Regions from separate parts of the Aureimonas sp. SA4125 genome, predicted to be linked through region 2. Evidence: predicted binding sites of a transcription regulator. Region 2 holds the regulator's gene; each other region holds the start of a gene.
The links. The regulator PhoB, encoded in region 2, activates phosphate uptake and scavenging genes when phosphate is short. The targets are predictions, from matches to a motif close to TGTCATNNANCTGTCAT.
Positions count from the first base shown of each region.

Region 1: Sa4125_RS19070 (DUF1868 domain-containing protein) is a predicted target of PhoB. The motif match lies at 2,247-2,263, and genes of this name have one in related genera.
Region 3: Sa4125_RS18725 (alkaline phosphatase) is a predicted target of PhoB. The motif match lies at 3,969-3,985, and genes of this name have one in related genera.

Region 1 covers NZ_AP025032.1:4,032,225-4,038,089, forward strand. Annotated here, with positions in the region: gene alc (allantoicase) at 1-879, shown strand, start outside; gene Sa4125_RS19065 (ureidoglycolate lyase) at 876-1,403, shown strand; gene Sa4125_RS19070 (DUF1868 domain-containing protein) at 1,481-2,188, opposite strand; gene Sa4125_RS19075 (8-oxoguanine deaminase) at 2,321-3,658, opposite strand; gene ureG (urease accessory protein UreG) at 3,661-4,293, opposite strand; gene Sa4125_RS19085 (urease accessory protein UreF) at 4,290-5,003, opposite strand; gene Sa4125_RS19090 (urease accessory protein UreE) at 4,969-5,460, opposite strand; gene Sa4125_RS19095 (DUF29 domain-containing protein) at 5,465-5,865, opposite strand, start outside.
Region 2 covers NZ_AP025032.1:1,209,590-1,215,454, reverse strand. Annotated here, with positions in the region: gene Sa4125_RS05550 (GcrA family cell cycle regulator) at 151-711, shown strand; gene Sa4125_RS05545 (hypothetical protein) at 820-1,311, opposite strand; gene phoB (phosphate regulon transcriptional regulator PhoB) at 1,397-2,155, opposite strand; gene phoU (phosphate signaling complex protein PhoU) at 2,160-2,903, opposite strand; gene pstB (phosphate ABC transporter ATP-binding protein PstB) at 2,998-3,807, opposite strand; gene pstA (phosphate ABC transporter permease PstA) at 3,826-5,124, opposite strand; gene pstC (phosphate ABC transporter permease subunit PstC) at 5,117-5,865, opposite strand, start outside.
Region 3 covers NZ_AP025032.1:3,944,911-3,950,775, reverse strand. Annotated here, with positions in the region: gene Sa4125_RS18740 (ABC transporter permease) at 1-1,119, opposite strand, end outside; gene Sa4125_RS18735 (ABC transporter ATP-binding protein) at 1,116-1,805, opposite strand; gene Sa4125_RS18730 (hypothetical protein) at 1,802-2,239, opposite strand; gene Sa4125_RS18725 (alkaline phosphatase) at 2,347-3,894, opposite strand; gene Sa4125_RS18720 (copper chaperone PCu(A)C) at 4,049-4,534, opposite strand; gene Sa4125_RS18715 (TonB-dependent receptor) at 4,965-5,865, shown strand, end outside.

The sequences.
Region 1 (5,865 bases), 2.1 Mb from region 2:
CTTATCGCCCCCGAGGCACCGGTCTTCTATCCCGACCGGTTCGACGACAACGGCAAATGGATGGACGGATGGGAGTCGCGCCGGAAGCGCGTCGCGGGCCACGATTTCTGCATCGTCAAACTCGGACAGCGCGGCCGGATCCATGCCGTCGACATCGACACGGCCTTCTTCACCGGCAATTTTCCGCCCGAAGCGATGATCGAGGTCGCCGACACGCCGGGCGAACCCGGAGAGGGCGACTGGTCCGTGCTGGTCGAGCGCCGGGCCTTGAAGGGCGATAGCCACCACGTCATCGAGACGGCGTCGGACCGCAGCTGGGGCTGGCTGCGCCTCCACATCTATCCCGATGGCGGCGTTGCCCGGCTGCGCGTCTACGGCACGGTGGACAAGGACTGGTCGACCGTTTCCGCCGACGCGACAGTCGACCTCGTGGCGCTGGAAAACGGCGGCACGGCGATCGCCTGGAACGACGCGCATTACGGCGCGCCCGCCAACATGCTGGCGCCCGGCCGCGCGCCCGTGATGAGCGACGGCTGGGAGACCGCCCGCCGCCGCCGGCCGGGCAATGACTGGTGCGTCCTGAAACTCGGCCATGCCGGCACCGTCGAGCGGATCCACATCGACACCCGCCATTTCAAGGGCAACTTTCCCGATCGCTTCTCGCTGAAGGCGATCCGTCTCGACGCCGACCCCGCGGCCGCCGAGATCGAGGCGGCGAGCGCCGCCTGGCCCCTGCTTCTCGGCGAAACGAAGCTTGCCGCAGACGCCATCGCGGAATTCACGCCGGCGGCCGATGCGGGGCCGGTCACCCATGTGCGTCTCGACATCTATCCCGATGGCGGGATCTCGCGCCTCCGCCTCTTTGGCCGAAAAGCATGATCCCGCCGGACGATGAGCGGGCGGCAGGACCCCGCCTCCTCGTCGCCGAGCCGCTGACGCTGCTCGGCTTCGAGCCTTTCGGCCAGGTGATCGAGCCCGACAATGCGGATTCGATCCGGCTGATCAATGGCGGCACGACGACGCGCTTCCACGACCTCGCCAAGATCGACGTCGCGGCCGAGGGCGGCCGCCCGCTGGTCAACATCTTCCGCGGCAAGCCGTTCTCGTTGCCGCTGGAAATCGCCATGATGGAGCGCCACCCGCTCGGCAGCCAGGCCTTCGTGCCGCTGCACGACCGGCCCTTCCTGATCGTCGTGGCGCCGGACGAGGGCGGCAGGCCGGGCAAGCCGGTCGCCTTCGTCGCCCGCGGCGGCCAGGGCGTGAACTATGGCCGCAACACCTGGCACCACCCGCTGGTCTCGATCGATGCCATGAGCGACTTCCTGGTGATCGACCGCGGCGGCGAGGGAAACAATCTGGAGGAGGCGTTCTACGCGGCCCCGTTTCGGATCGAGGCACTGTAGAGCCTGCCGGATTTTCACGGAACCCGTGGGCTCCTACGGGCGGGCACAGACCTCGACGGCCGCTGCCGGCCATTGCCTCAGCCAAGCACCAGCAACTCTTCGAAATGCGTCATGTCGGCGAAGCGGCAGAAAGCGGGCGGGCGCAGGTCGAGCATCGGGGTGTCGCGCTGCAGCGCGAGCAGCTCGGCGGCAAGCGCCGCCTCCCAGACAGGGAGATCGTCGTCCTCGAGCCAGTCGATCATGTAGGCGAAGGTCATGTGAAAGCTGTAGTCGTCATGCTGCGGCTGGCGATAGCTGAAGGGAACCGTCAGGGCGTCGCGCCAGGCGCGCATTACCGCCTCGTCCTTCGCGCTGGCGCCTGCGAGCTTCAGTCCGTTCGGCGTCACGCCGACGACAGCGACCTTGAAGGCGCCATGGCCCTCGAAGCCTTCGAGTCGCCTGAGGAAATACGACGTCAACGCGTCGATGGAGGTGTCGAAGGGCATGTCCTGCGGCCAGGCGGAAGGGGTGCGGCGGGTCTCCAGAACGCCTTCGAACAGCGTCATGTGCAGGCTGCCCGGAGGCGTGAAGGCGAGCTTTCCCGCCGGCGCCAAGGCCATGATGCGGGACCGGGCGCCGATCACCGCGGCCTCTGAGGACGAGCCTTCGACAAGGTGGCAGACGACGGTATTGCCGTGCTCGGGCAGAAACTGCCCCTCGGCGTCGTAGCGGCTGCCGAGCCGTGGCGGCGGGCCCGGATGACGGACTCTTCTGAATCGATCGAGCGAGGGGTGGGTCGTCGGCATGGCAGTCTCCGGGCGTCCCGGAGCGCCCAGGATGAGGCGACCCGGATACGCGTGCGACCTGACAATCATGTGACGATATGGCGGAAACGGCCGGCAACCGCCCTCCGGCGGCAGGTGGACGCCGCCGCCGGCTCAGGCGAAACGCGCCGCCGCCGCCCCGTGCTCGGCCCGCAGCCGCGCGACGTCCACGCCCAGCGGCATGCCGTCAACGACGCGCCACGTTCCCTTGACCATCACCCGGTCGGCCCGCGTCGCGCCGCAGAGGACGAGCGCGGCGACCGGATCGTGCGCGCCGGAGAAGCGCAGCTCGTCCAGTGCGAACAGCGCGAGGTCCGCCTGCAGGCCGACGACGATGCGGCCGATGTCGCTCCGGCCGAGGCAGGCGGCCGAGCCCTCGGTGCCCCAGCGCAGCACGTCGCGTGAGGTGACCGCCGCCGCGGACTGCGTGCGCAACCGACCGACCATCAGCGCATGACGGGCGGATTCGATGAGGTTGGAAGCATCGTTCGAGGCCGAGCCGTCGACGCCGAGGCCGACCGGGCTGCCGGCGGCCATCAGTCCCTCGACCGGACAGAAGCCGGAAGCGAGCACGGCGTTGGAAGTCGGGCAATGACAGATGCCGACGCGGTGGCGGCCGAGGCGGGCGCATTCCTCGGTGGTGAAGTGGATGCCGTGCGCGAGCCAGGTCCGGGGCCCGAGCCAGCCGACCTCCTCCAGATAGTCGAGCGGGCGATAGCCAAAGAGTTTCTGGCAGTAGTCGTTCTCGTCCTTTGTCTCGCCGAGATGGGTGTGCAGCCGGCAGTCCTCGCGCTCGGCCAGCTCGGCGCTCTGCACCATCAGGCTCTTGGTCACCGAGAAGGGCGAGCAGGGCGCAAGCGCGATCTGCAGCATCGAGCCTTCGGCGCGGTCGTGGTATCGGGCGATCAGCCGTTCACTGTCGGCCAGGATCGTGTCCTCGTCCTGCACCACGCCGTCGGGCGGCAGACCGCCGTCCTTCTGCGAAAGGTTCATCGAGCCGCGGGTGAGCGTCGCCCTTATGCCGAGGCTCGCCGCCTCTTCCGCCTCGATGTCTATGCCGTTCTCGAGCCCTTTCGGGAAAAGATAGTGGTGATCGGCAGCGGTCGTGCAGCCGGACATCAGGAGCTCGGTCAAAGCGAGCCGGACCGAAAGACGGAAGGCGTCGGGATCGAGCCGCGCCCAGATCGGGTAGAGGCTGGTCAGCCAGGGAAACAGCTCCTTGTCCACTGCCGCCGGATGGGCGCGGGTCAGGGTCTGGTAGAAATGGTGATGGGCATTCACGAGGCCCGGCAGCACGACGTGGCGAGAGGCGTCGAACGTCTCGTCCACGGGCCCCAACGGGGCCGCACTCGCGGGAACCAGTTCGGCGATGCGGCCGTCCTCGACGACGATCCCGCCCTCGGCACCTTCCGCCAGGATGCCGAGCGGGTTCTTCAAGAACAGCCGAGCCATCGTCAGGCCGCAGCGGCGATCGCGGGCAAGCCTCCCTGCGCAACGAGGAAGGCGAGGATGTCGGCAAGGCCCTGGCCGCGTGACAGGTCGGCGAACACCGTCGGCAGATCCTTGCGGCCGCGCGCGGTGTCGGCGTGCATGCGCTCGAGGTCGGCCCCGACATAGGGCGCGAGATCGGTCTTGTTGACGACGAGAAGATCCGACCGCGTGATCGCCGGCCCGCCCTTTCTTGGAATGTCGTCGCCCTGGCAGACCGAGATGACGTAGATCGAGAGGTCGACGAGATCGGGCGAGAAGGTCGCGGCGAGATTGTCGCCGCCCGATTCGACCAGGACCAGGTCGAGATCGGCATGGCGGGCCCGCAATTGCTTGATCGCGGCGATGTTGATCGAAGCGTCCTCGCGGATGGCGGTATGCGGGCAACCGCCGGTTTCGACGCCGATGATGCGGTCGCTGGAGAGCGCCTGCAGCCGTACCAGCGCCTCGGCGTCCTCGCGGGTGTAGATGTCGTTGGTGACGACGCCGATCGACCAGCTGCTGCGCGCCGCCTTGCAGAGTTTCTCCACCAGAGTGGTCTTGCCCGAACCGACGGGGCCGCCGATGCCGACGCGGAGGGGTCCGTTGTGTGACGTCATGAGCGAAAAAGCCTTGTTGTCATGGTTTCGTGCCGCATCGCGGCAATGTCGGAGAGGAAAGACGAGGAGCCGAGATCGTCCAGCGTCGAACCCTCGGCACGCCGGGCGGCCGAAAGTTGGACGGGCTCCAAAGCGTGGAGAACGAGCACCATCTGGCTCTGCCCGAGCGGAACGAGCCGCGTCGCGACCGCGACGAGATTGGCGCAGAAGCCGTGGGCATAGGCGGTGAGGGCGTCGAGCAGCGCGATGTCGCCGACGCCCGCCAGGCGCCCGACGGCGACCGGATATGGCGCGTCCGGCAGGTCTGCCGTCGTTGCCGCAGCGTCATGCCAGGGCTGCGCGGCCGCGCCGAAGGCTGCGCCGAGCGCCTGCGTTTCGGCCCGTCGCTCCATCGAGCCACCGAGCGCGAGCGCCAGTTCGCACACCGCCGCCATCCGGGTGGAATCCAGATCTTTCGCCGCACGAAACGCTTCGGCGAACAGCACGAGATCGTTCCAGCCGCTGCCACGCAGCAGCAGCGTCTCGAGCCATTTCGACAGCGTTGCGGCATCGGCGACACGCCGCTCCGCGATCGCCGATTCCAGCCCGTGCGAATAGGCAAAGCCCCCGACCGGAAAGGCCGGCGACAGCCAGGTCATCAGCCGCAGCAGCGCCGAGGAACCGGGCGCCTGCAACTCATTCATGGGCATGCGGGACAGCGTGACCGTCATGGGGCGCGTCGTCGTGAGGGGCTGCATGCGCACCGCCATAGGCGCCGCCCTCGGGATCGAAGGGCGCGTCGAGCTCGATGACGCTTGCATGAAGGCCCTCCAGCATTTCGCGCAGCACCGGCTCGCGGCGGATCAGGATGTGGTCCTCGAGGATCTGCGCCGCCTGATGGCGGTTGCCGAGGTGCCAGGCGAGCGTCAGGAGATGCGTCGCGTTCTGGCCGCGCACGACATAGAGCGGCTCGTCCTTCGCCTTGACGCGCAGGATCCGCCCGTCGTCGAGCCCGATGCCGTCGCCGTCGCGCAGCCGCACGGTTTCGGCCAGGTCGAGGAGGAAAGCGATGCCGCCGTCGGAGACCATCGCCATGCGGCGGCGATGGCGCTGCATCTCGTCGAGCGTGATCGTGTCGTCGGGGTGGAAGTGCGCCTCGCGGGCGTGGATCTCGGTCGCGCGGATCATGGGACTACCTCGGAAGGTCCTGTGGACGACCCGGCAGAAATCCTGAGTCGCGAAGCTGGGGAAGCGTGTAGGGGCAGGAAGACGGGAAAGTCGCCTTTTCCAGATCGGTCGCCTCGACGGCCTCGAACACGGCCAGCTTGTAGGCGCCGGCCAAGGCCCCGGCGGGAAATCCGCGAAGGCTGGGACTATCGTCGATAATCATGTCCCAGCGGAGCCGTTGTTCAGACAGCGTCGATAGCCATCCCTCCTGTCGTTTCTCTGGCTGAAACTGCCACTTCAAGAGGTATTGGAAGGTGCCCTTCAACCGACTGCGAATTTCGCGTTTGTCACTCCGCCCCACGCTCTCGATCTCCTCGGCGACATTCTCCCAGTCGATGTCGCCGCCCTCGCCCGACCTTGCTCTCA
Region 2 (5,865 bases):
TTGTCACCGAGTCACGCGATAGGGTAAATTTCCTTCAGATACTAGATTTCGTGCGGCAGGCCCTAATCTACCAATATATGTTGTACCCCTTTCCAACCATGGTTGGAAGCCGGGGAGGGATTCTGCCGTAGCACAGAATAGGAGCTCGTGATGGGCTGGACGGAAGAAAGAGTGGATCTCTTGATCAAACTCTGGACCGAGGGGCTGAGCGCGAGCCAGATCGCCGGACAACTCGGCGGCGTCACCCGCAACGCGGTCATCGGCAAGGTTCACCGCCTGAAGCTCGAGGGACGGGCGAAAGCGCATGTATCCGCGCAGGAGCAGGCGCAGCCGAAGGTCGCGGCCGCCGCGGTGGTGGAATCGGTCGTCGAAATGGAGATGCCGGCTCGCCTCGTCTCGATGCAGTCCGCTCCCCGCATCATGCGCTCGAGCGGCGGCGGGTCGCACGGCGCCACGGCCCTGAAGATGGAAGAAGAGATCGACGCCGTGGCCGAGCAGCCCCGGCCGCTCGTCTCGGCCGAGGTCGTGCCGATCTCGCGCAACCTGACCCTCGTCCAGTTGAACGAGCGGACCTGCAAGTGGCCGCTGGGCGATCCGCTGTCGCCGGAGTTCCGCTTCTGCGGCAACCACTCCAACGACGCCTCGCCCTACTGCCTCTACCACGCCAAGATCGCGTTTCAGCCGGTCTCCGAGCGTCGACGCGTTCGCTAAGCGACAAGCGCTGCCGGATGAGGCGGCGCATTGCCGGACCAAGCGGCGCTCCAGCGTTCGGATGCGGCCCAGAGGTCACTGCGGCAGAGGCGATGGGTCCGGTTGAACCTATGGGCGCCAGGGACTCGGCGTTCCGTCGACGTTCATGCCGTCGAGCACCTGCTTCACGATGCTGGCGGCGCGCTGGTCGAGAACATAGCCGGCTATCGTCGGATCCACCTGCAGCGGCAGGTATTTCTTGTCTTTCAGGATCTGCTCGGCTTCCGGAGAGCGCGGGAACGCGACAATCTCGTCTCCGAGCCAGACAAGCTGCACGTCCGACGTCACCGGAAAACCCGCCTTCGCCATCATGACGCTCGGACTGAGCTGGGAGATCTCGATCTTCCGCTCGATCTGCGCGGCACGATCGACGACGGTGTCGACCTTCCGGTTGAGCGATGCCGTCTCCGCGATCAGGGTGCCGAGCTGATCGCTCTGCTTGCCCTGCTCGGTGAACAGCTCGTTCTGACCTGTGAACGCAAAAATGGTGAATGTCGCGATGAGCGCGGATGCCGCCAGATTGACGGATCCAAGACCAATCTCCCATTTGCTCTCTGCCATGGGAGTCTCCGGGGCCAGCCCGCAGTATGCGCCGTTTCCAGGCAATTGCGAGGGCGTCCGGACGGCCGCCTTGCAGGCGAGAGCGCTACTCCGCCGCGCTGTCGCGCGCCCCTGCCACCGCTGGCATGCCCGGCCGTACCGCCTTCGCGCTGGCGGAAAAGTTCTCGTCGAGGGCGTAGCCGGCGCCACGGACGGTGCGGATCGGGTCGCGCTGGCGGCCGCGGTTGATCGCCTTGCGCAGGCGCCCGACATGGACGTCGACGGTGCGCTCGTCGACATAGATGTCGCGGCCCCAGACGCCGTCGAGCAATTGCTCGCGCGAGAAGACGCGCCCGGGCGACTGCATGAAGAATTCCAGCAGCTTGAATTCCGTCGGTCCGAGCTTCACCTCGCGACCGAGACGGCGGACGCGGTGGGTTTCGCGGTCGAGATCGATGTCGCCGGCATTCAGGAGGGTCGAGATCTTCTCCGGCCGCACGCGCCGCAGCATGGCGCGCACCCGTGCCATCAGTTCCGGTGTCGAGAAGGGCTTCACGACATAGTCGTCAGCACCGACCGACAGGCCCCTCACCCGCTCGGATTCCTCGCCGCGCGCGGTCAGCATGATGATCGGCAGGCGCTCGGTCTCCGGCCGCGTGCGCAGCCGCCGGCAGAGCTCGACGCCGGAAAGGCCCGGCAGCATCCAGTCGAGGATCAGGAGGTCGGGGACGATCTCCTTCAGGCGGATGTCGGCCTCGTCGCCGCGCGCGATGGTGTCGACGATGTAGCCTTCCGCCTCGAGATTGTAGCGCAGGAGGACGGAGAGCGCCTCCTCGTCCTCGACAACGGCGATCCGCGCATTCATGCCATTATTCCCCTGCGCCGCCCGGCGCCGGCGCGCTGCCGGGCAGTTCGATGGTCATCGACGCCGTCGTGTCGTTCTTCGGGCGGTCGGCTTCCATCTGCTGGCCGGTCTTGATGTAGAAGATCGTCTCGGCAATGTTGGTGGCGTGATCGCCGATCCGCTCGATGTTCTTGGCGCTGAACAGGAGATGCGTGCAGGCGGTGATGTTGCGCGGATCCTCCATCATATAGGTCAGGAGTTCGCGGAAGATCGAGGTGTACATCGCGTCGATGTCCTCGTCGGCATCGCGGATCGTCTGGGCGCGCAGGTGATCGCGCGACGCGTAGGCGTCGAGCACTTCCTTCAGCTGTTCGATCGCCAGTTCCGACAGATGCTCGATGCCGCGCACCAGCTTGATCGGCTGCTGGTGCTCGTGCACGGCGATGACTCGCTTGGCGATGTTCTTGCCGAGATCGCCGATGCGCTCGAGATCGCTGGAGATGCGGATGGCCCCGACGATCTCGCGCAGGTCCTGCGCCATCGGCTGGCGCTTGGCGATGGTCATGATGGCGCGCTCGTCGAGTTCGCGCTGGGCAGCGTCGAGGAGCATGTCATCGGCCACGACCGACTGCGCCAGGCCCCAGTCGCTGTTGATCAGCGCCGCAACGGAACGCTCGACCATGCGCTCGGCCTGGCCTCCCATTTCGGAGATCCGGCGCACGATGAACTTCAGTTCGTCGTCGTAGGATGAGACGATATGTTCGTCCATGTGTGGTCTCCCGGTTCTCTCGGTCAAAGCCGCGGCCTCGCGACCGCCCGCCCGTCCCGTCTGTTGTTCGTGGGTGCGCTGGTGCCTGGCCGGCTCAGCCGAAGCGGCCGGTGATGTAGTCCTGGGTGCGCTTGTCGTCGGGGTTCTGGAACATCTTCTCGGTCGGCCCGACCTCGGCGATGTTGCCCAGATGGAACATCGCCGTCACCTGGCTGACGCGCGCCGCCTGCTGCATCGAGTGGGTGACGATGACGATGGTGTAGTTCTGCTTCAACTCGTCGATCAGTTCCTCGACCTTGGCGGTGGCGATCGGGTCGAGCGCCGAGCAGGGCTCGTCCATCAGGATCACCTCGGGCGAGACGGCGATTGCGCGGGCGATGCAGAGACGCTGCTGCTGGCCGCCGGAAAGGCCGGTGCCCGCCTCGTCGAGCCGATCCTTGACCTCCTCATAGAGGCCGGCGCGGCGCAGGCTGGTGATGACGATCTCCTCGAGGTCCGCCTTGGACTTCGCCAGGCCGTGGATGCGCGGGCCGTAGGAGACGTTCTCGAAGATCGACTTCGGGAAGGGATTGGGTTTCTGGAACACCATGCCGACGCGGGCCCGCAGTTCGACCACGTCGATCGAGGGATCGTAGATGTCGTCGCCGTCGAGGGTGATGTTGCCGGTCACTTTGGCCGACGACACCGTATCGTTCATGCGGTTGAGGCAGCGCAGGAAGGTCGACTTGCCGCAACCGGACGGACCGATCAGGGCCGTGACCTGGTTTTCCAAGACGTCGAGGCTGACACCGAACAGCGCTTGCTTGGCGCCGTAATGGACGGAGACGTTCTCGCCCTTCATCTTCACGGGACGGTTCGTATTCACGGCAGGACCCTTATTGAGCGTCGCTTGAAAGTTTTCCATCATACTGGATCCGCCCGTTTACCAGCGCCGCTCGAAGCGGCGGCGAAGAATGATTGCGATGATGTTCATGAAGGAGAGAACGACGAGAAGGACGCAGATCGCAGCGCTCGTCCGGGCGACGAAACCACGTTCCGGGCTGTCGAACCAGATGAAGATCTGGGTCGGCAGGGTGGTCGAGGCCTCCAGCATCGAGTCCGGCGCAGAAGTGATGAAGGCGTTCATGCCGATGAGCAGCAGCGGCGCGGTTTCACCGAGGGCCTGAGCCAGGCCGATGATGACGCCGGTCATGATGCCCGGCAGCGCGAGCGGCAGGACGTGATGGCCGATCACCTGCATCTCCGAGGCGCCGATGCCGCGAGCCGCCTCGCGGATCGACGGGGGAACCGCCTTCAGCGCGTTGCGGGTGGTGATGATGATGGTCGGCAGCGTCATGATCGCCAGAACCAGACCGCCGACGAGCGGGGCCGATCGCGGCATGCCGAAGAAGCCGAGGAACAAAGCAAGGCCGAGCAGACCGAACACGATCGAGGGCACGGCCGCCAGATTGTTCACGTTGATCTCGATGAAATCGGTGAACTTGTTCTTCGGGGCGTATTCCTCGAGGTAGACGGCGGCTCCGACGCCGATGGGAACGCTGACGCAGAGACAGACGATGAGGAGGTAGAAGGTGCCGACGAGGCCGCCCCGCAGACCGGCGAGTTCCGGAAAGCGGCTGTCGGCGTTGTTGATGAGGCCCCAGTCGAGCACCGAGCGCACCCGGTCCTGCTGCTGCAGTTCCTCGAACCGATCGATCTGACCGTCGTTGAGCGGCCGGCGATTTTCCGGCGTCGAGGCGAGGATGATGCCCTCGTACAACTGCTCATAGGCGTCGGACACAGGGACCCAGATCGGCACCACGGTTCCCGGTGCCGCACTGGTCGCCGCCATGGCGTCGCGGATCCAGTACTGGGCGCCGTTGCTCAGCATCGACGTCAGTCGCCGAAGCTCGGCCCGGTCGCGTTCTGCGGCAGGAAACAGGGCGGCAACGGCATTGTCGACCACGGTTCCGTAGTTGGCGGTCGGCGCGCCGGGTCCGCCCTCGGGAACCGTGATGTCGAGGAGGATCTGCGTCTGCGTCCAGGCCGGGAGCGACGTGGAGATGACGGAGGAGACCAGCACGCCGAGCATGGTCAGGGCGAAGACGATCGCGGCGATCCCGTAGATCTTCAGGCGCCGCTGCGCGCTCTTGCGTCCGGCGAGACCCGCCCTGATGCGGGACCGGGTCGTCTCCCTCGCGGTCGGGGTGGCGAGTCGGTCGGTCAAAGGAATGTCAGTCATACTGTTCCCGATACTTCTTGACGATCTGGATAGCCACGAGGTTGAGGAGGAGCGTCGCGAGGAACAGCGTCAGGCCGAGACCGAAAGCGGCGAGCGTCTTCGGATTGTCGAACTCGGTGTCGCCGGTCAGGAGCGCCACGATCTGCACGGTCACCGTCGTGACGCCGTCGAGCGGGTTGGCGGTGAGGTTTGCGGTCAGGCCGGCGGCCATGACGACGATCATCGTCTCGCCGATGGCGCGCGTCGTGGCGAGGATGACGCCGCCGACGATGCCGGGAAGCGCGGCCGGCAGGAGAACGCGGGTGATCGTCTCGGCCTTGTTCGCGCCCAGACCCAGGGAACCGTCGCGCAGGGCCTGCGGCACGGCCGTGATGGCGTCGTCGGAGAGCGAGGAGATGAAGGGGATCAGCATCACTCCCATCACCAGACCCGGCACGATCGCCGCCGTCGGCGACATCTGGATGCCGGCGGACCCGGCCCAATCGCGTAGCAGGGGCGAGACGACCAGCACCGCGAAGAAGCCGTAGACGATGGTCGGAATGCCGGCGAGCAGCTCGATCAGCGGCTTGACGACGTTGCGCACCCGCGGCGAAGCGAATTCGGCCATGTAGATCGCCGCGAAAAGACCGACGGGCAGCGCGACGAACATCGCCGTCAGCGCGATGGTCAGGGTTCCCATGAACACCGGAATGGCACCGAAAGCCCCGGTGGAGCCCACCTGATCGGCACGGATCGCGATCT
Region 3 (5,865 bases), 2.2 Mb from region 2:
AACCACGAGGGCGGCGAGGATCAGCTCGGGTTTGCCGAGGGTCGGGGTCATGGCGATGCCGGTCTCGCGGGTGATGACGATCGACAGGATCTGGGCCAGGCCGTAGCCGATGAGGATGCCGATGACGGAACCGATCGCGATCATCGCCGTCACGCCGGTCCAGACGACGGCGAAGATGTACCAACGCGAGGCGCCGAGTGCCCTCAGGACCGCCAGGCGCTCGGTCTGGAGCTGGATGAGCGCCATCAGGCCGGCGAGGATGGCGGCGACGACGAGGAGTTGCGTCGTGAAGGTCAGTATGTCCATCACCGACCGCATGTCGCCGAGAACGGCATAGAGTTGCACGAGCACCTCGGCCGGGAAGAAGGCCGTCGTCACTTCCGACCGGTAGGCGCTCCTCAGGCCATAGGCCGACGGCACCGTATCGGGCGATAGGACGACGGCCGGAACGCCCGGGAGGAAGGCCGAGTCGAAGGGCGGGCCGATCCGCGTCTCTCCCGGCGGATGCCCCGTCGGCAGGCCGTGGACACGCCAGTTCTGCTCGACGGGAACGACGATGGCGGTGTCCCAGGGCGTGCCCGTCCGAGCCATGCGGCCGACGACCATCAGCCGTGAATCGTGCGGCCCCTCGGCGGCCGCGCCATGGCCGTGCGCGGGCCGAAGCGTCGCGCCCATCGGATAGGGCGAGGCAAAGCCGACGACCGCCTCCGTCTCCGCCGCAAAGGACCGGCCCTCGGCGAGGGGGCCCGAGAGCCTGTCGACGAAGGCGGCGGTCGTGCCGACGACGGAGAAGCCGGCGACCGAATCGCCGAAGGCGATCGGGGCGGCGAGCGTCGCCTTGGGCTCGGCGAGCAGTCTTGCCACGGTCTCCGGGGCCAGAAGCTCCACGGCCGAGGGCTGGAGGTAGACGACATTCATCAAAATGTCCGTCTGGCTTCCCGGTGCCGCGACGATCAGGTCGAAGCGATCGGCGGCCCTGGCGCTGCCCTGCCGCAGCGCGCGCTCCTGCGCTGAGACGGCGACGCCGAGCGCGACCGCGAGCGCGACCAGCCCGATGAAGAGAAGGATGGTCGCGCGGTTGCTGTCGTAGAGGGTCTTGACGATCGGAAACGGGTTCACGGCGCGGGCCTCTGGCGAAGTTGCCCCTGCGCCAGCTCGTGGACGACGTCGGCGACCGCGATCAGCGCGGGGTCGTGCGTGACCGTCACGACTGTCCGCCCCTCGTCATGGGCGAGGGCCCGGAGCAGGGTCGCGACCTCTCGGCCGGAAAGGCTGTCGAGGCTTGCCGTCGGCTCGTCGGCGAGAATGAGGGGCGGGTCGAAGAGGAGAGCCCGCGCGATCGCGACGCGCTGCCTCTCGCCGCGGGAAAAACCCTTCAGCGTCTTGCGGCGCGTGGGAACGCCGAGTCGTTCGAGAAGCTGATCCGCGCGGGCATGGAACGGCCTGGCCGACAGGCGGTCGAACCAGGCGGCGACGACGACGTTGTCGCGCGGGCTGAGCTCGTCGATCAGGTGGAAGCTCTGGAAGACGAGCCCGACCGTGTCGCGCCGCCAGCGGTCGCGGCGGGCCTCCGACAAGGCGGAGATGTCCGCGCCTGCCACGCTGACGCGCCCCGCTTGCGGTCGCACGAGGCCGGACAGGACGCTGAGAAGCGTCGACTTGCCGGAACCCGACGGCCCGGTGATGGCGACGAGGGAGCCGGGCATGGGCGCGAAGGAGACGCTGTCGAGGACGGCGATATCGGTCCCGCCGGAATCGGCATAGCGGACGACGATTCCCTCGGCAGTGAGCTGCGGGGCGGTCATCCGACCCGTTCGAAGTCGGCATTCTGAAGCCGGACGCGGCTGACGAAGCCCATTTCCGGATCCTTCGTCGTCCCGAGCTCGAGCGTGCCGGTGACGCGGATCGGGAAGTTGAAGGGCACGACGCTGATCGGATCCTCGGTGTAGACGACGATGATGTCGCTCGGCCAGTCGGCCTCCGTCTCGCAGAAGGGGCAGACGGACATCGGCATCCGCGTCAGCACGAAGAACCGCGATTCCGCCTTCAGCGGCGGCGCCATGAAGCCGAGCATCTCGATCGTCTGGCCTTCGAGGTCTTTCGCGCGCTGCGAGAACACGGTCTGGCGCTCGTAGAGATCGCCGAACGCGATGGTTGGCACGGCGGCGGGCGCAACGGCCATGGGTCCGGCGGTGCCGACAAGCGCGAGCGAGATGAGGAAGCGGCGTCTGTCGAGCATCTGTCTTGCCTCCGCGAATGTCGAAGCCGCCGGTCAGGGAGACCGGCGGCCCTCGAAGGTCGAGCAGCACCGCAAGCGGGGCCGCCGATCCTCTCCTTGATCGCGCCTTACTGCTTCTTGCCGAGGCCCGAAGCGTGGCTCAGCACGTGGTAGACATAGTTCTGCTCGACCGTGCCGTGGAAGAGGTGCGCATAGGGACCCCAGGCGTAGACGGCGACGTCGTCGCCGGCATGGGTCTCGCTCGACAACGGCACGGTGGCCGGCTGGAGGTAATCCATCGTCGTGGTGTCGACGTCGCTGAGATCGGGGCGCAGGCCAGCGGGCTGCGCCTTCGACTTGTCCTCGTCCTTGCCGACCGGCGGGAAGTAGGCGCCGGGGCCGTTGGCATAGCTCAGGGTCGTGTAGGGCTTGCCGTCGCCGGCCAGCTCCGGCTCGTCGTCGACATTGACGACCTTGCCGAAGATCGGGTTGCCGCGCTTGGGATAGCCGTTGATCGTCATCGTGTGGCCGTGGTCGGCGGTGACGACGAGCAGCGTGTCCTCGCGGTTGGTCTTCTCCAGCACGGCCTTGACCGCGGCGTCGAAGGCGAGCGTGTCTTCCAGGGCGCGCTGGGCGTTGCCGGCATGGTGGGCGTGGTCGATGCGGCCGCCTTCGATCATCAGGACGTAGCCCGTGTCGTTCTGCGCCAGACGGTCGATCGCCATCGTGGTCATCTCGGCCAGCGAGGGTTCGCCCGCGGCGTCCTTGGCCCGGTCGGCCTCGTACTCCATGTGGCTCATGTCGAAGAGGCCGAGCACCTTGGCGCCCGAGGCGACGTCGACGGCGTCGAAGCCCTTCTGGTCGAAGACGAAGACGTTGTTGTTGGACTTGGCGGTCCATTCGGCGGTGAGGTCACGCTTGTCGGTGCGGCGGCCGGTCTTCTCGGCGTCTTCCGGATCGGCCATTTCGGCCGGCATGAAGTAGGCGCGACCGCCGCCCAGGGCGACCTCGAAGCCGTCGCCGGCGGTCCAGTTGACGAGCTGGTCGGCGACGTCCTTGCAGCCGGCGGCCTTGCCCTCTTCCGAAATGTCCTTGTCGCTTTCCCAGTCGCGGACCGGCGTGTGCGCGTAGGACGCGGCCGGGGTGGCGTGGGTGATGCGGGCGGTCGAGACGACGCCGGTCGCCTTGCCGGCGGCCTCGGCCATTTCGAAGATCGAGGTGACCTCGCCGGCGAGGGCGGCCGGGCAATCGCCGACGGCGACCGTCTGGTTGACGCCGATCACGTCGTTGCGCGTCTTGACGCCGGCGAGCATCGCCGTCGCGGTCGGCGCGGAGTCGGACACCTGGCCGTCATGCGAATAGGTCTTGGCCAGCGCCATGAAAGGGAAGGTGTCGACCGCGAGGTTGTTCGACTCGCCGTCGACGCCGCGCTTCTGACCGTCGAGGATGCGGGCGGCCGTGACGGTCGCAACGCTCATCCCGTCGCCGACCATGATGATGACGTTCTTGGCCGTACCCGTGATCGGCTGCATCGCAAGACGCTGGGCGAGGTCGGCCTCAGCGGCGGTGAAATAGCTGTCGCTCGCCTGCGGCAATGCCTCCTGGGCAACAGCGGGAATGCAGGTGACGAGCGCCAGCGAAGTGCCGGCGAGGAGCATCGAAGCGACGCGGCTCATGGAAAACCTCCAACAGGAAAGACGTTCGACCGCCCATTCGGGCCGGCTCGATGGCCTCTTCGTAAGTCACCTGCATGACGGCCGCGTGACGATTCCCCGATGCGCACCGGGCAGGGAGGGCAACCGGCCGGATGCCGCCGACAAACGTCTCGGCTCAGTGTTCATGCCCGGCATGGCTATGCTGCCTGGCATCGATCGCTTCGACCTCGACGGGGATGACGACGTCGCCAGCCCGCTCGAAGGTGAGGATCACCTCCATTTCGCTGCCGACGACGAGAGGCTCCCCGAGGTCGCGCAGTTCCAGGGCCAGCCCCCCCGGATCCAGCTCGATCTCGCCGGGTGGCACGTCGACAGGTCCCGTCGCGGTCGTGGCGACGTCGCCGTCGACGATCGTCAGTCCGACGACCGTCACCGAGCCGGCCCGTGCCGATCTGCCGCCCATCAGGCGATCGGCCGGGCCTGCGTTCTCGATCTCCATGAAGACCAGGGCGTCGCTCCCCGCGTCCGCCGCCCGGGTCCAGGCGTGGACGATCTTCAGGTCGCCGGCGGCGGTCGCGTGCCCGGCGTCTTCGGCACGCGCGCCCGAACAGAGGAGGATTACCGCGAGCGCCGCGCGTGGTGTTCGAAAATTCCTGAGCATGACGGTCCGATCCAGTGGCAAGTCGTTGACACATGCCGCGCCAACATTGCGGTGCTGTGACAGGCCGCCGAGACCACATGCGCTGCAAGGGTTTCAAGTCGCGCCGCGAGGCGGCCGGCCGTCGGCGCCGAGCATGTCCAAGAGGGCCGCGCATGCGGCTTGCCACCTCTGGCGAGATGCCTCGCCTATCGCCTGTCAACGCCCGGTCGTGTCGAAGAGGCCTGCCGATCCCAAGACCTCGGCCAATCGCCTCGGTCTTGCTTTCCTGAAGGGCGCCGTCTGCTTCGCCGCAGACCGACAGAGCCGGTGTTGTTTAGACAGATTCCAATTGTAAGCCAGCTATATTGACTCCTATACTCATGTTTCGTATCCGAAACATGACTGCAAGAATCATGTTATAGGTGTGCGGATGTGCCGGCGAGTTAAGCCTTTGGGCTGGGCAATTTTGTCCGGTGTCGTCGTCACCGGTGCGAGCGCCCAAGACGCGCCGATCGCCCTTGATCCGATCACGCTCTACAGCGAAAGCGATCGCTGCGTGCCGCTCGGATCGAGACGCGAAGAGGGGGACCGGCGCCCTCTTTGCGTGGGCGAAGGCGCGCAGCGCGGCTATGTCGTCGGCGACACGTTCGACCGCGGCCAGCTCGATCGCCTCCCCAGCGGCTCGCAGGCGCAGGATTTCGTCAAGCGGCTGCCCGGCGTGATGACCGGCGGTGCACCGGGCGAAGACAAGGATGCCCGGGTTCTCGGCCTCGACAAGGAATACACCCGCACGTCCATTGACGGGATCGTGCTGCCCGACGGCGGCGAGAAGCGCGAGTTCAACCTCGACAACCTCCCGTCCGGCCTCGTGGAATCCGTCGAGGTCATCCGCGGGCGCCGGGCCGACATGGAAGCCGATGGGCTTGCCGGCCGGATCGAGGTCAAGCTTGCCGACATTCCGGAGACGCCGCGCTGGGAGGCCGAGGGGGCCTTGGGCGGAAGCTCCGACGGACTGCCGCTTTATAGCCTCGGTATTCTTGGCGGCGGGATGTATTCGGAAAGTTTCGGCGCACAGGCAGGCCTGACCCGCGCCCGGAATTCCAACGGCAAGACCAAGGAAAAGCTCTCTGCCACCGGGACGCTCGCCGAGTCCGAGGACGAGGAGAAGTCGATGGAGACGGTCGGCGCTCTCGCCGACTTTCTCTGGCAGAACGATGCCAATGCCTTCCACCTCAAGCCGCTGATCCTCAGCCTCGACGAGGACAAGGACAAGATCAAGAACAAGTTCAAGGCCGACGGATCCGCCAATGGATCGGAGACCGAGATCGAGGAGAAGGAGAAGCGCACCTACG